Regions from separate parts of the Actinoplanes sp. NPDC089786 genome, predicted to be linked through region 1. Evidence: riboswitches for the same ligand, from Rfam matches in the RefSeq annotation. Region 1 holds a riboswitch; the other holds the start of a gene.
What was found. Region 1 has a riboswitch for thiamine pyrophosphate ahead of AB0O15_RS20770 (ECF transporter S component). Riboswitches for the same ligand answer to the same signal wherever they lie in the genome.
Positions count from the first base shown of each region.

Region 2: linked by a shared signal. The riboswitch ahead of AB0O15_RS14950 (thiamine phosphate synthase) and the one ahead of AB0O15_RS20770 (ECF transporter S component) in region 1 are both predicted to bind thiamine pyrophosphate.

Region 1 covers NZ_JBFBGU010000006.1:87,516-94,675, reverse strand. The annotation lists gene AB0O15_RS20800 (metal ABC transporter permease) at 1-286, shown strand, start outside; gene AB0O15_RS20795 (metalloregulator ArsR/SmtB family transcription factor) at 279-584, shown strand; gene AB0O15_RS20790 (transcriptional repressor) at 581-976, shown strand; gene AB0O15_RS20785 (hypothetical protein) at 973-1,587, shown strand; gene AB0O15_RS20780 (DUF6328 family protein) at 1,547-2,059, opposite strand; gene AB0O15_RS20775 (alpha/beta fold hydrolase) at 2,111-2,929, opposite strand; TPP riboswitch at 2,982-3,084, shown strand; gene AB0O15_RS20770 (ECF transporter S component) at 3,082-3,666, shown strand; gene AB0O15_RS20765 (ATP-binding cassette domain-containing protein) at 3,659-5,044, shown strand; gene AB0O15_RS20760 (energy-coupling factor transporter transmembrane component T) at 5,041-5,838, shown strand; gene AB0O15_RS20755 (histidinol-phosphatase) at 5,947-7,160, shown strand, end outside.
Region 2 covers NZ_JBFBGU010000003.1:199,739-206,898, reverse strand. The annotation lists gene thiC (phosphomethylpyrimidine synthase ThiC) at 1-1,144, opposite strand, end outside; gene thiD (bifunctional hydroxymethylpyrimidine kinase/phosphomethylpyrimidine kinase) at 1,219-2,016, opposite strand; gene AB0O15_RS14970 (thiamine phosphate synthase) at 2,013-2,798, opposite strand; gene AB0O15_RS14965 (thiazole synthase) at 2,792-3,538, opposite strand; gene thiS (sulfur carrier protein ThiS) at 3,540-3,740, opposite strand; gene AB0O15_RS14955 (FAD-dependent oxidoreductase) at 3,737-4,966, opposite strand; gene AB0O15_RS14950 (thiamine phosphate synthase) at 4,963-5,571, opposite strand; TPP riboswitch at 5,540-5,651, opposite strand; gene AB0O15_RS14945 (ATP-binding cassette domain-containing protein) at 6,403-7,160, opposite strand, start outside.

The sequences.
Region 1 (7,160 bases):
CCTGCTCTTGATCTCGGCCCTGATGGTGGTCCCGGTGGCCGCGGCGCAACAGGTCACGCGGGGCTTCCGGACGACGATGGCGGTGGCGATGGCGGCCGGCGTGGTGGCCGCGGCGGCCGGCGTGGCGCTGTCGGCCGAGGTCAACACCGCGCCCGGCGCGACCATCGTGATCGTGGCGCTGGTGCTGTTCCTGACCCTGACCGTGGCCGGGGCATTGCGAAACCGGGCGCGGAACCACACCAAGCTGGAGGAACGGGAACCCCCGGACGTGGTGTTGCATGGCTGAGGCGACGACCGGGTACGAGGCGTACGAGGGCGCGGGGGAACTCCTCCGGGCCCTCTCCGCGCCGATCCGGGTGGCGATTGTGGCAGAGTTGGGCGTCGGCGAGCGTTGCGTGCACGAGCTGGTGGAGAAGCTCGGCGCACCACAGCCGCTGGTGTCTCAACACCTGCGGGTGCTGCGGGGCGCCGGGGTGGTGCGAGGCGCGCGGCGGGGGCGTGAGATCGCATACTCGCTGGTGGACGAGCACATCGCCCACATCGTCGCCGACGCCGTCAGCCATGCCAGGGAGGCCCGCTCGTGAACGAGGTGGTACGCAACACCCGCCAGCGCAGTGCGGTGAGTTCCGTCCTCGCCGAGGTCGAGGGCTTCCACAGTGCCCAGGACCTGCACGCGATGTTGCGCGACCGGGGTGAGCGGGTCGGCCTGACCACGGTCTACCGCACCCTGCAGGGGCTGGCCGACGCCGGCGAGATCGACGTGATGCGCCCGCCCGGCGGCGAACACCTCTACCGCCGCTGCAGCCAGGGTCACCACCACCATCTGGTCTGCCGGTCCTGCGGCCGTACCGTCGAGGTCGAGGGCCCGGCGGTGGAGTCCTGGGCCGACAAGGTGGCTGCTCAACATGGCTTCCAGGACGTGTCGCACACGTTGGAGATCTTCGGGACCTGCACCGAGTGCGCGGGCAATAAGTGAAGCTCTACGCCGACCGGCTACCCCACGCCATCCGTCAACTCCTCACCGATCTCGCGGTGGTGATCTGGGTGTACGCCTGGATCCGCGCCGGCCTCTGGGTCCACGACCTGGTGCTCAAGCTGGGCGTACCCGGTCAGAAGCTGGAGGGCGCCGGCACCGGCCTGGCCGACAACCTGGCCGACGCGGGCGGCAAGGTCGGCCGGGTGCCCCTGGTCGGCGACCAGCTGACCGCGCCGTTCACCAAGGCGGCCGAGGCGGCCCGCTCGCTGGCCGACGCGGGGCGGGAGCAGCAGGAGATCGTCCAGAACCTGGCCGTCGTGCTGGCTCTGCTGCTGGTGGCCGTACCCCTGGCCCTGGTTCTGTTCCTCTGGTTGCCGCTGCGGGTGCGGTGGATGCGGCGGGCCGGGGTGGCGGCCAAGGTGCGCGACCAACCGGCCGGCAAGGACCTGCTCGCCCTGCGCGCGCTGTCGTCGCAGCCGCTCAACAAGCTCACCCGGCTCGGCCCGGACATCGCCCAGTCCTGGCGCAACGGTGACGCCGACGCGGTGAACTCGCTGGCCGCGCTGGAACTCAATCGCCTTGGCCTGACTCCCTCGGGGCGTCGTCGATGAAGCCGTCGTTGTCCTCGTCCTCGCCCCAGTTGCGGCGCACCACCGGCAGCAGCCACCAGAAGACCAGGAACCAGACCGCGGTGGCGCCGGTGATGATCAGCGCCGGCAGGAGGGTCAGCAGGTAGTCGGTGATCAGCAGCACGCTGCTCACCATCGAGATCAGCATGAACGCCAGCCCGCCGGTGGCCATCCGGTGCGCGAACCGGACCAGCTCGGGCTTGCGGCCCTGGCGGAACAGCGCGCGGTGGAAGGCGACCGGCGAGATGATCATCGCGGTGGCGAAGGCGGCGGTGACCAGCGCGACCACGTACGTGTCCTTCTGGAACGCCGTCGTCTTCGGGAAGCCGCTGCTGAACGGCAGGGTGAGCAGGAACGCGAAGAGGATCTGCACGCCGGTCTGAGCGACACGGAGCTCCTGCAGCAGGTCGGCGAAGTTGCGGTCCCAGCGCTTCTTCTCCGGCTCGTCGGGCATGCTCTTCTTCTCCGGCGGCATGGCCGGGAGTTTTCCCCGCTCAGGGCGCCATCAAACGCCGCCGATGCGGGCCAGCGCGGCGTCGGCCAGCGCGTCCGGCGCCTCCTCGGGCACCCAGTGGCTGATCCCCTTCAGCGCGACCAGTTGATAGTCGGCGTCCACCCAGTCGGCGGTACGCAGCGCGGCGGTCAGGCCGACCACCGGGTCCTTGTCGCTCCATACGTACGTGGTGGGCACCTGGGTCGTGCCCACCCCGGTCAGCCCCTCGCGGTCGAGCGCCCGGTACCAGTTCAGCCCGCCGGTCAGCCGGCCCGGTTCGCGCATCGCGTCGGCGTACAGCGTGGCCCGGCTTCCGATCTGTTTCATCATCTGCCGCAGCACCAGGCCGTCGCGGGCGAGCAGCAGCCGCTCGGCGACCGGCGACCGGAACACGCCCATGTACGCGAACCGCGCGCGCTGCGACGCCCGGACCCGGAGGGCCAGCCCGAGCGCCCGCGGATGAGGCACGGACACCGCGGTCAGCGTGTGCACCCGATCCGCATGACCGTCGGCGAGCAGCCAGCCGACCTGGGCGCCCCAGTCGTGGCCGATCACGTGCGCCCGCTCGATGTTCAGGGCGTCCAGGATCGCCACCGCGTCGGCCACCGGCTCGTTCAGCCGGTACGCCGACACCTCGGCCGGGCGTGCTCCGGGAGCGTATCCGCGCTGGTCATAGCGGTACGTCCGGAGGCCGGCGGCGTGCAGCCGCGGCAGCATCGGCTCGAATTCCCGGTGGTCCTGGGGGAAGCCGTGCAGGAGCAGCACGGCCGGGCCGTCGGAAGGGCCCTCCACGACCACGTCGAACTTGAATCCACGTGCCTCGACCTGCATGTGACGGGGCTCCTTCCTGGTACGGCCGTACGGTGTTAGCTTCATCCCAACATAGTTCCGACAGGGGAGCGCACAAGCGCTGAGAGTGCGGGCAACCGCAGACCCTCGAACCTGATCCGGGTAATGCCGGCGCAGGGAGTTGGAGGAATCCAATGGCACGTGACAATCGTTGGCGGACCATCGACATCGTCATCGCGGCGGTCATCGCCGTCGCGTTCGGCGTGATCTTCTGGGCGTGGAACATCCTCTGGGGCGCCACCGGCGGCGCCTTCGCGTTCTTCCCGCCCGCGCAGACGCTGCTCTACGGCGTCTGGCTCATCCCGGCCGTGCTCGGCGGCCTGATCATCCGCAAACCCGGCGCGGCCCTGTTCACCGAGGCCGTGGCGGCGACCATCTCGGCCCTGCTCGGCGCGCAATGGGGCGCGCTGGTCATCCCCCAGGGCCTGGTGCAGGGGCTGGGCGCCGAGCTGGCCTTCGCGATCCTGCTCTACCGCTCCTGGCGGCTGCCCGCCGCGCTGCTGGCCGGCCTGCTCACCGGCGTCAGCGCGGCGCTGTTCGACTTCTTCGCCTGGAACGCGGCGTACGACCTGTGGGACTACCGCGTCCCGTACGCGCTGCTCACCATGGTCAGCAGCACCGTGGTCGCGGGCGCCGGCAGCTGGGCGCTGGTCAAGGCGCTCGCCCCGACCGGCGTGCTCGACCGCTTCGGCGCCGGGCGAGAACGCGCGCTTGTCTGAGGTCGTCCTCCGCGGGTTCGGCTGGCGACACGCCGGTCGGCGCGCCTGGGCGGTTCGCGAGGTCGATCTGCGGATCGCCCACGGCGAGCGGGTGCTGCTGCTCGGCCCGTCCGGAGCGGGCAAGAGCACGCTGCTGTCCGCGCTGGCCGGGCTGCTGCCGGACGACTCGGGTGAGGCGGCCGGCAGCGTCGAGATCGACGGGCTCGAACCACGCAAGGCCCGCGAGCGGGTCGGGCTGCTGTTCCAGGACCCGCAGACCCAGCTGGTGATGGCGCGCAGCGGCGACGACGTGGCGTTCGGGCTGGAGAACCGCGGGGTGCCCGGCAAGGACATCTGGGCCCGGGTCAGTGACGCGCTCGATCGCGTCGGGTTCCCGTACCCCCTGAACCGGCCCACCGCCGCGCTCTCCGGCGGCGAAGCGCAACGGCTCGCCCTGGCCGGGGTCATCGCGCTGCGGCCCGGGCTGCTGCTGCTGGACGAGCCCACCGCCAACCTCGACCCGGACGGCGCGGCGCTGATCCGCGCGGCGCTGACCCGGGCGGTCGGCCGCGACACCACGATGATCCTGGTCGAACACCGGGTCGCCGAGGCGTTGCCGCTGGTCGACCGGGTGATCGTGCTGTCGCCGGGCGGCGGGGTGCGGGCCGACGGGCCGCCGGCCGCGGTCTTCGACGCGCACGGCGACCAACTCGCGGCGGACGGGGTCTGGGTGCCAGGCCGGCCGCTGCCCCGGTTCCCGGCCGTTCTTCCGCCCGGTTCCCCTTTGGTACGCGCGGAGCACGCCTCTTTCGACGAACGCGTTCGTCAGGTCACGCTGTCCGCCGACGAGGCGTCGATCCTCGCGGTGACCGGACCGAACGGCGCGGGCAAGTCGACGCTGGCGCTGCTCCTGGGCGGACTGCTCCGGCCCACCTCGGGTCGTGTGTGGGCCGCGCCGGGCGGCTCGCCCTGGCAGTGGCGGGCGCGCGACCTGGCCGGGCGCATCGGGTCGGTGTTCCAGAACCCGGAGCACCAGTTCGTCACGTCCCGGGTCCGCGACGAACTCTCCCTTTCCGGCGTCTCCCCCACCGTCGCCTCGCGGGTCGACGATCTGCTGTCGCGTCTGCGGCTCTCGCATCTGGCCGACGCCAACCCGCACACGCTCTCCGGCGGCGAGGCGCGGCGGCTCAGCGTGGCGACCGCCCTGGCCCGCGCGCCGCGGCTGCTGGTCCTGGACGAGCCCACCTTCGGCCAGGACCGCCGCACCTGGATCGAGCTGGCCACGCTGTTCGCGTCGCTGCGGGACGACGGGCACGGCATCGTGGCGGTCACCCACGACGCCGACTTCGTCTCGTCACTGTCCGACCGGACGCACGTTCTCTCCCGGGACGACACATGACCGCTCCGGCGACAACCTCGGCCACCGCACCCCTGGCGCGCCGCAACCCGGTCGCCAAGCTGGCCGCCGCCCTGATCTTCGCGCTGCCCCTGGTGTCCACACTGGACCCGCTCACCCCCGCGCTCGGGCTGGCGATCGAGCTGGCCGTCCTGCCGCTGTTCGGCGTCTCGGCGCGTGAGCTGGCCCGGCGCGTGTGGCCGCTGCTGCTCGCGGCCGGCGGGATCCTGGTCACGATGGTGCTGTTCGCCGCCGACCGCAGTGGCGCTCTGCTGTTCGCGGTCGGGCCGGTCGACGTCACCACCGGGGTGCTGCTCGGGGCGCTCGGGCTGGTGCTGCGGGTGTTCGCGGTGGCGCTGCCCGGTGTCGTCGTGTTCCTCACCACCGACCCCACCGACCTGGCCGACGCGCTGGTGCAGAATGCCAAGGCGCCGGCCCGGTTCGCGATCGGGGCGCTCGCCGCGTTCCGGCTGCTGCCGCTGCTCGGGCAGGAGTGGCAGGCGCTCACCCTGGCCCGGCGGGCCCGCGGACTGGACGCCGGGCGCAACCCGGTCGCCCGGCTGCGGCTCTTCGCCTCGACGGCGTTCGCGCTGCTGGTCGGGGCGTTGCGGCGGGGCGGGCGGCTGGCCACCGCGATGGACGCGCGCGGGTTCGATTCGGGCACCCCCCGGACGTACGCCCGCAGGCAGATCTTCGGCCCGGCCGACGGAACGCTGATCGTCGCGGCGGCCCTGCTCTCGGCCGCCGCGGTCGCCGCGAGTGTCGTGACCGGACTGTTCCGGCCGATCATCGGCTGAGGCCTGCCTTGCTTGTTCGCCCGCAGGTCAGACGCACGACATGTGGCGTTGGGATGCTGCCGGGACGCTCGTGCAGTCAACCCTCTTGATCATTTGGGAGCTCAACCCATGGGTCACGGCCACCACCACCATCACGACCACGTCGGCGGCACTTCGGACGTACCCCCGGCTCTGGATCTGACCATCCCCGACGCGGAGCTGTCACCCGCGGACGTCTCCCGGCGTGGTTTCCTGCGTGGCGCCGGTCTTCTCGGCGCCGGCGCGGCCGCGTCCGTGCTCGCCTCGCCCTCGTCCCCCGCCGTCGCCGCCTCGTCGTCGCCGGACAAGCCCTCCACCGGCGGTCTCACCTGGCTCGCCGGTGACCACCACATTCACACCCAGTACAGCTCGGACGCACAGTACCGGGTCATCGACCAGGCCAAACACGGTCATGCGTACGGGCTGGACTGGCTGGTCATCACCGACCACGGCAGCAACGCGCACGCCAAGATCGGTGTGGAGAAGGTCAACCCGGACATCCTGAACACCCGGTCCGCGCTGCCGGAGCTCCTCACCTTCCAGGGTCTGGAGTGGAACATCCCCGGCGCCGAGCATGCGACCGTCTTCGTGCACCCCGGCCGCAACGAGGTCGACGTGCTCAAACGATTCGAGCAGGCGTACGACGGATCGCAGCTGCCCGCCACCAACACCAACGAGCAGAACGAGGCCGCCGCCATCGCCGGCATCCAGTTCCTCGGCGAGCAGGTCCGGGCCCGCAAGGTCGAGGGCGCGCTGTTCCTGGCCAACCACCCGGCCCGCCGCGGCATCGACTCGCCGCACGAGATCCGCAACTGGCGCGACGCCGACCCCACGGTCGCGATCGGCATGGAGGGCGCACCCGGCCACCAGGCCGCCGGCATCCCCGCCCCGAACGGTCGCGGCGGCGCCCGCGGCTACTACGACAACAACCCGTCGGCCGCGTCGTTCCCCGGCTACCCGCCGGAGAGCTACCGCACGTGGGGCGGCTTCGACTGGATGACCGCCACGGTCGGCGGCCTGTGGGACAGCCTGCTCGCCGAGGGCCGGGCCTGGTGGGTGACGGTCAACTCGGACAGCCACGTCAACTACCTGGACCAGTCCGACCGCGGCCCCGGCGGCGACTTCGAGGCCAACGGCCGGCACAACGACCCGGTCTACACCGGTGTCGTCAACACGTCGGCCGGCGACTTCTGGCCCGGCTTCTACGGCCGCACCAACGTGGGCGCCCGCAACCGCAGCTACCGCGCGGTCATGGACGGGCTCCGCGACGGCCGCGTCTGGGTCGACCACGGTCGCCTGATCAA
Region 2 (7,160 bases), on a different contig from region 1:
TCATCGCGGCGCCGATCGCCGAGGTGATGTGGTCGTAGGCCGGCGCGACATCCGTGGTCAGCGGCCCGAGCGTGTAGAACGGCGCCCCGTCGCTCAGCTCCTGCTGCAGGTCCACGTTCTCCTTGATCTTGTGCATGGGCACGTGACCCGGCCCCTCGACCATCACCTGCACGTCGTGCTCCCACGCGACATGGGTCAATTCCCCGAGGGTACGCAGCTCAGCGAACTGCGCCTCGTCGTTGGCGTCCGCGATCGACCCCGGGCGCAGGCCATCGCCCAGCGAGAAGGTGATGTCGTACCGGGCGAAGATCTCGCACAGCTCGGCGAAGTTCTCGTACAGGAAATTCTCCCGATGGTGCGCGAGACACCAGGCCGCCATGATCGACCCGCCGCGCGAGACGATCCCGGTGACCCGGCCCACCGACAGCGGCACGTAGGCCAGCCGCACCCCCGCGTGCACGGTCATGTAGTCGACGCCCTGCTCGGCCTGCTCGATCACGGTGTCCCGGAACATTTCCCAGGTCAGCTTGACCGGGTCCCCGCCGGCCTTCTCCAGCGCCTGGTAGAGCGGCACGGTCCCGATCGGCACCGGCGAGTTGCGCAGGATCGCCTCGCGCGTCTCGTGGATGCGCTTGCCGGTGGACAGGTCCATCACGGTGTCCGCACCCCAGCGGGTGGCCCAGGTCAGCTTGTCCACCTCCTCGGCCACCGACGAGCTGACCGCCGACGTCCCGATGTTGGCGTTGACCTTGACCAGGAACCGCGACCCGATGATCATCGGCTCGCTCTCCGGATGGTTGACGTTGGCCGGCAGCACCGCCCGCCCCGCCGCGATCTCGGCCCGCACCACCTCGGCGTCCATCGCCTCGCGAATAGCCACGAACTCCATCTCGGGCGTCACGATCCCGGCCCGCGCACACGCCAACTGCGTGACCTTCCCGCCGCCCGGTTGCTCGACCTTCCCGCCGCTGTGTTGCTCGACCTTCCCGCCGCGCGCCGCGATCCACTCGCGACGCAGCCCCGGCAGCCCTTCGGCCGGATCACTACCCGGCCCCGACGTGTCGTAGAGCCGCACCGGCGGGTTGTCCCCGCTCAGCTCGACCTCCGCGAACGGCACCCCGTGGACGTACACCTTCTTCCGCATCTTCCTCCCCTTTCCGTACAAAACGGTCGCCGATAGGCCGCCAAAACTCCACGATGGTGCCGACGGATCCCTACCTAGGCGAAGTGATCGAGCGGTCCCGGCCCAGCGCCGAGCTCCCAGTCCTTCCCACCACGCAGCGCAGTCGCCACGTAGGCCTTGGCCTCACGCACCGCAACCGGAACGGCGTCACCGAGCGCAAGCCGCGCCGCGATGGCCGACGAGAACGTGCACCCCGACCCGTGGTTGTTGACGGTGTCCACGGCCACCCCCTCCAGCCGGGTGGTCACTCCCTGGAAGTGCAGCGCGTCCACGGCCGTCTCGCTCCCGGTCACCACGACCGTGCCGACCCCACACCGGGCCAGCTCGGCCGCAACATGCCCCGCAATCCCCTCCCCACCTGGCGCGACTCCGGCTGCAACCTCATCCCCGCTCCGCCTCACCCCGGCTTCGAGGAGGGCCGCGGCTTCGTAGCGGTTCGGGGTCAAAATGCAGGGGTACGCCAGTAAAGGCTGGACAGAAGCAACAGCGGACAACCGGCTGCCGGAGGTGGCGACCAGCACCGGATCGACGACGAGATTCGGCAGCCGGTCGATCCGGGCCGCGATCACCTCGGCGACCTCCCGGTTCGGCACCATCCCCACCTTGACCGCCGCCACCGCGAAGTCATCGAGCACCGCGTCGAGCTGAGCCGCCACCATCACCGCCGGCACCGCATGCACCCCGGTCACCCCGAGCGTGTTCTGCGCCGTGATGGCGGTGATGACCGACGTCCCATAGACCCCGAGCGCCGCGAACGTCTTCAGATCAGCCTGGATCCCGGCCCCGCCGCCCGAGTCCGACCCCGCGATCGTCAACACCACCGGCGGTGTCATCGCCCCTCCCCCAGCGGTAGCCCAGCGCGCTGGTCCGCCCCCACATACCGCTCTCCGCTACCACTCGACGAAGCAGCCGCCAGAGGAACGGCCGCGGCGGGCGAGGCGGACAAGGATGCGGCGGGCACGGACGCGGGCGCGGCGGACGCCGGCGCGGACGCGGCGGACGCGGGCGCGGCGGCGGCGGACAGTTCGGCGGCCACGGCGGCCGGGTCGCGGGCGGTCATGATCGCGCCCATCACGGCCACGCCTTCCGCCCCCGCGGCCAGGCACTCGCGAACCTGAGCGGCCGTCGTGACGCCGCCCAGCGCCAGCCACCTCAGCCCACCACCGAGGCGCCCCGCGGCCGATGGCGTGAGCGCCGGCCCGTACCCCGGCTTGGAAGCCGTCGAATACACCGGCGACAACGTCACGTAGTCCTCGGTGGACAGTCGCCGGATCTCGGACAGCGAATGACACGACCGGCCCACCAGGCGGATGCCGTTCGGCGGCTGGGGATCGCGCGGCGCCAGCCGGAACCCCGGCGTGGGCAGCAGGTCGGCGGCCGCCAGATGGACCGCGTCACCGCCGAGCGGGTCCGGGCCGGCGACGATCAACCGGCCGGGCGGCAGCAACGCTCGAAGGTCGTCGGCGAGGGCGCGGCGTTCCGCGTACCCGAGATCGCGCTCCCGCAGGACCACCCACCCGGCGCCACCCTCGACGGCGCGCGCCACCACCGTGGCGAGCGGGCCGGCGGCGGACCGCCGGTCGGTGAGCACGACGAGCCCCGACGGTGTCACCACGACGGCTTCCCGGCGTCAGGGGTGGAGGCCAGCGCGTGGAACCGCTGCGGGATCCGTCCGGCGCCGTACGCCAGCTGCCCCGCCTCGACCGCGTGCCGCATCGCCGCCGCCATCCGCGCGGGGTCCTCGGCCCGGGTGATCGCGCTGGCGATCAGCACACCGTCGCAGCCGAGTTCCATGGCCAGCGCCGCGTCCGAGGCGGTGCCGATGCCCGCGTCGAGGATCACCGGCACCTCGACCATCTGCCGGATCAACCGGATGTGGTGCGGGTTGGAGATGCCCAGCCCGGAGCCGATCGGCGAACCGGCCGGCATCACCGCCGCGCATCCGGCCGCCTCCAGCCGGCGGGCCAGGATCGGGTCGTCGTTGGTGTACGGCAACACCGTGAACCCGTCCGCGACCAGCGTCTCCGCCGCCCGCAGCAACTCCACCGAGTCGGGCAGCAGGGTCCGGTCGTCGCCGATCACCTCCAGCTTGACCAGGTCGGTCTCGAACGCCGCCCGCGCCAGCCGCGCCGTCTTCACCGCGTCGGCGGCGGTGTAGCACCCGGCCGTGTTCGGCAGCACCCGCACCTTGCAGCGGTCCAGCATCGGCAGCAGCCCCGGCCCCGCCGCGTCGATCCGGCGCAGCGCCACGGTCACCAGATCGGTGCCGGAAGCCTCGATGGCCGTCTCCAGTTCGCTGAGGCTGCGCGCCCCACCGGTGCCGAGGATCAGCCGTGACGACTTGAAGATCTCCATGTCAGCCTCCCTGCGCCGCGGTGAGCACTTCGATCCGGTCGCCGTCGGTCAGCTCCGTGGCCGCCCACGCCGACCGTGGCACCACCTCACCGTTGAGCGCGACCGCCACCCCCCGCTCGGCCCTGGTGAGCTCGCCGACCAGCGCGGCCACCGTCGCCTCCGGTGGGATGGCCTTCCGGTCGCCGTTCACAACGATGGTCACGCGAACCTCCCGGGTGCGAAGGGAACGATCAGCGGGTCAGGCTCCCCGGTCACGACCAGGCCGGCGATCAGATCGGCCGTCACGGGTGCGAGGAGTACGCCGTTCCGGTGGTGACCCACGGCCACCACGGTGCGCTTGTCAAGCCGCCCGAGCAGCGGCGCATTGTCCGGTGTGGAGGGCCGATGCCCCACCAACGTCTCGGTGATCGCACAGTCGGCCAGCGCCGGCACCAGGTCAACGGCAGCGCGCAACAGATCCAGCACCGCTCCCGCCGTGACCGCGTCATCAGCGCGCTCTTCCTGAGTCGCCCCCACCACGATCTCGCCGTCCTCCCGCGGCACCAGATAGACCCGCCGTCCATCCGCATATCCACTGACCACATGCCGCAACAGCCCCGGCTCCCCCCGCAGCCGCAGCACCTCCCCCTTGACCGGCCGAACAGGCAACCCGGTCAGCGCCCCCGTCCCCACCCCCGCCGCGACCACAACCTGATCCGCGTCAATCCCCCCAAGATCCACAACCCGCCCGGGTACGACGGACACCCGCTCCCGCAACGCAGCCACCACTTTCCGCGGATCAACCTGCCAATCCCCCGGCAGATAACATCCCGCCCGCACCCGCGGCGACAACGCCGGCTCCAGCTCCCGCAGCCCCGAAGGCCCCAACCGCCGCCCCCCGGGTTCCGCCACCAGGGCCGCACTCGCCTGCCCAAACTCACCCGGCCGCCCTGCCGCGCCCACCCGCTCGCCCGCGCCAAGCCGCTCGGTCCCGCCCAACCGCGCGGATTCGTCCGTCTGCCGGGCCCACTCCCGTTCCGCCTCCGCGACGTCATCCGCGGTGAGGGCGACGACAAGCGTCCCGTCCTCCGGCAACCGCACGCCCAGCTCAGCCGCGAATCCAGGCCACCGCCGAGCCGACTCCACCATCAACGCGCCAAGCTCCGCCGACTCCCACGTCGACTCGTTCCCCGCCGCCAACATCCCCGCCGCGACAAACCAGGCCCCCGGCCGCTCCCCGGCTTGCTTGCTCTGAGCACCTACAGGCATCACCGAGCCCGAGGAGGAGCCGGAGGCGGATGCGACGGAAGGCGAAGCCCAGGGAGGCGGGGCGAGCGCGGGCGAGGCAGCGGCCCACGCGTCATAGACCAGGACCTCAACGCCGCGAGAGGCGAGGCGCGACGCGATCGACAGCCCGATGATCCCGCCCCCGACCACCGCGCACCTCATGACAGCGCCTTCAAGAACTGCTCGGTGGCCCCCACCGGATCGCGAGCGATGGCCCCCACCGCCGCCACCCCGTAGGCCCCCACCGCCAGCAACGAAGCCACCCGCGACGGCGTCACCCCCGCGATAGCGATGACGGGAACATGCGAAGCATCAGCCACCGCCCCCACCCCGGCCACCCCGATGGGCGGAGGCAGACCGTCCTTGGTGGACGTCTCGAAGGCCGGCCCGACCCCGAAGTACGAAGCCGACGGCACATCAGCCGGCGCCCGCAACGTCACCCCGAGCACCGCCGCCCGCCCGAGCACCTTCCGCGCCGCGGCCGGCGGCAGATCATCAGCGCCGACGTGAGCCCCATCGGCCCCGGCCGCCAAGGCAATGTCGACGCGATCGTTGACCAGGCACATCGCCCCGCGGGCCCGGCACCGTGACAGCACCTCGACGGTCAGCGCGTAGGCGTCTCGATCGGTGACGTCATCGGCGACGCGGACCTGGATCGCCACCTGCGACGAGACCGAGAGCACCGCCTCCACAATGGGCAACGAAGCCGTCACCACATGTAGACGGGGGAAGATAGGCTCCACCATCGCTCCTCCCTGCGCCGGCATGATCCGGATCAGGTTCGACGGTCGGGGGCCGCGACAGCCCCCCTCTCAGCCCGGTGCACCGGACTCCCGTGGGGTTGGTTCTACGGCCGACGATAGCCCTCGAACCCAGCGATGGCTAGCGCGTCGTTCGCAACCCATCGATGGCAGGCTTTGACACCGGTGCGATACTGGTCTCTGTGCTGCGCCGTTACTCCGACGCCTGGTTCGCTGCGGCGGCACGCCGCAAAGCCGGGCACAGTGAGGCGCGATTCCCGCGCCGGCGCAGAGGATTGATGCCGATTCGCTGGTACCACGGCATCTTCCAGTTGACCGGCCGAAACCTGCGGCTACCCGCCGCACGCGGCCGCCCGCCCCTTGTCGTACGCCTGGATCGAACCGTGCCATACCCGGCGGAAGCCATTCGAGCGGTCACGTTGCTCTACGCCGATGGCCGACTTCACATCGACGTGACCGCAGAGCTACCCGTCGCCACTCATCCGCACGGCGGTCGGCCTGACTCCGGCCGGGTCGCCGGTGTCGACCTGGGAATCATTCATCCTTTCGCCGCCGCCACTACCGACGGGCACCACAGCACTGCTGGTGTCTGGGCGTGCAATCCGCGCCGAACACCGGCTTCACCTGGCCGACACCAAAGCTCGACGCCGCGCCACCGCGCGCCGAGCGCCCAGCAAAGGACAACGCGGTTCACGCAGGTGGCGTAAAGCCCGCCGCCGGGCCCGGCTGGTCGAGGGCCGCTCCACCAGCACGGCTACAGGTGGGGAGTCGCTCGCCCACGCTCGTGGACGAGGATCCACATTGTCACCGAACCGGTTGACATTGGTGGACACCGCACTAGCGCACGTCCCACACCGGCGCGGGGGTCTCGACGACCTCGCCGTCGGCCTGGAAGAGGATGAAACGGTCGAAGCCCCTGGTGAACCAGCGGTCGTGGGTGACCGCGATGACCGTGCCCTCGAAGGCTGACAGGCCCTCCTCGAGCGCCTCGGCCGAGGCCAGGTCGAGGTTGTCGGTCGGCTCGTCGAGCAGCAGCACCGTGGCGCCGGACAGTTCCAGGAGCAGCACCAGGAACCGGGCCTGCTGGCCGCCGGAGAGGGTCCCGAACCGCTGGTCGCCCTGGCCGGACAGCTCGTACCGGTTCAGCGCCTTCATCGCGCCGGCCCGGTCCATGCCGGAGCGGTGGTCGTCGCCGCGCCAGAGGATCTCGACCAGCGTACGGTCGAGCAGTTCCGGCCGGTCGTGGGTCTGTGAGAAGTGGCCGGGCCGCACCCGGGCGCCGAGCCGGGCCACACCGGAGTGGGCGACGTGCGCGAGCGGCGCCCCGTCGACCGGCTTGTTGTCCGCGTCGGGCGAGGAGCCGCCGGCCGCCAGCAGCCGCAGGAAGTGTGACTTGCCGGTGCCGTTGGCGCCGAGCACCGCGACCCGGTCGCCGTACCAGATCTCCAGGTCGAACGGGAACGTCAGGTTCTCCAGTTCCAGCGACTCGCACATGACAGCCCGCTTACCGGTACGCCCGCCGCGCAGGTTCATCCGCAGCGACTGCTCCTTGGGCGGCGGCGGCGGCGGTCCCGCCTCCTCGAACTTGCGCAGCC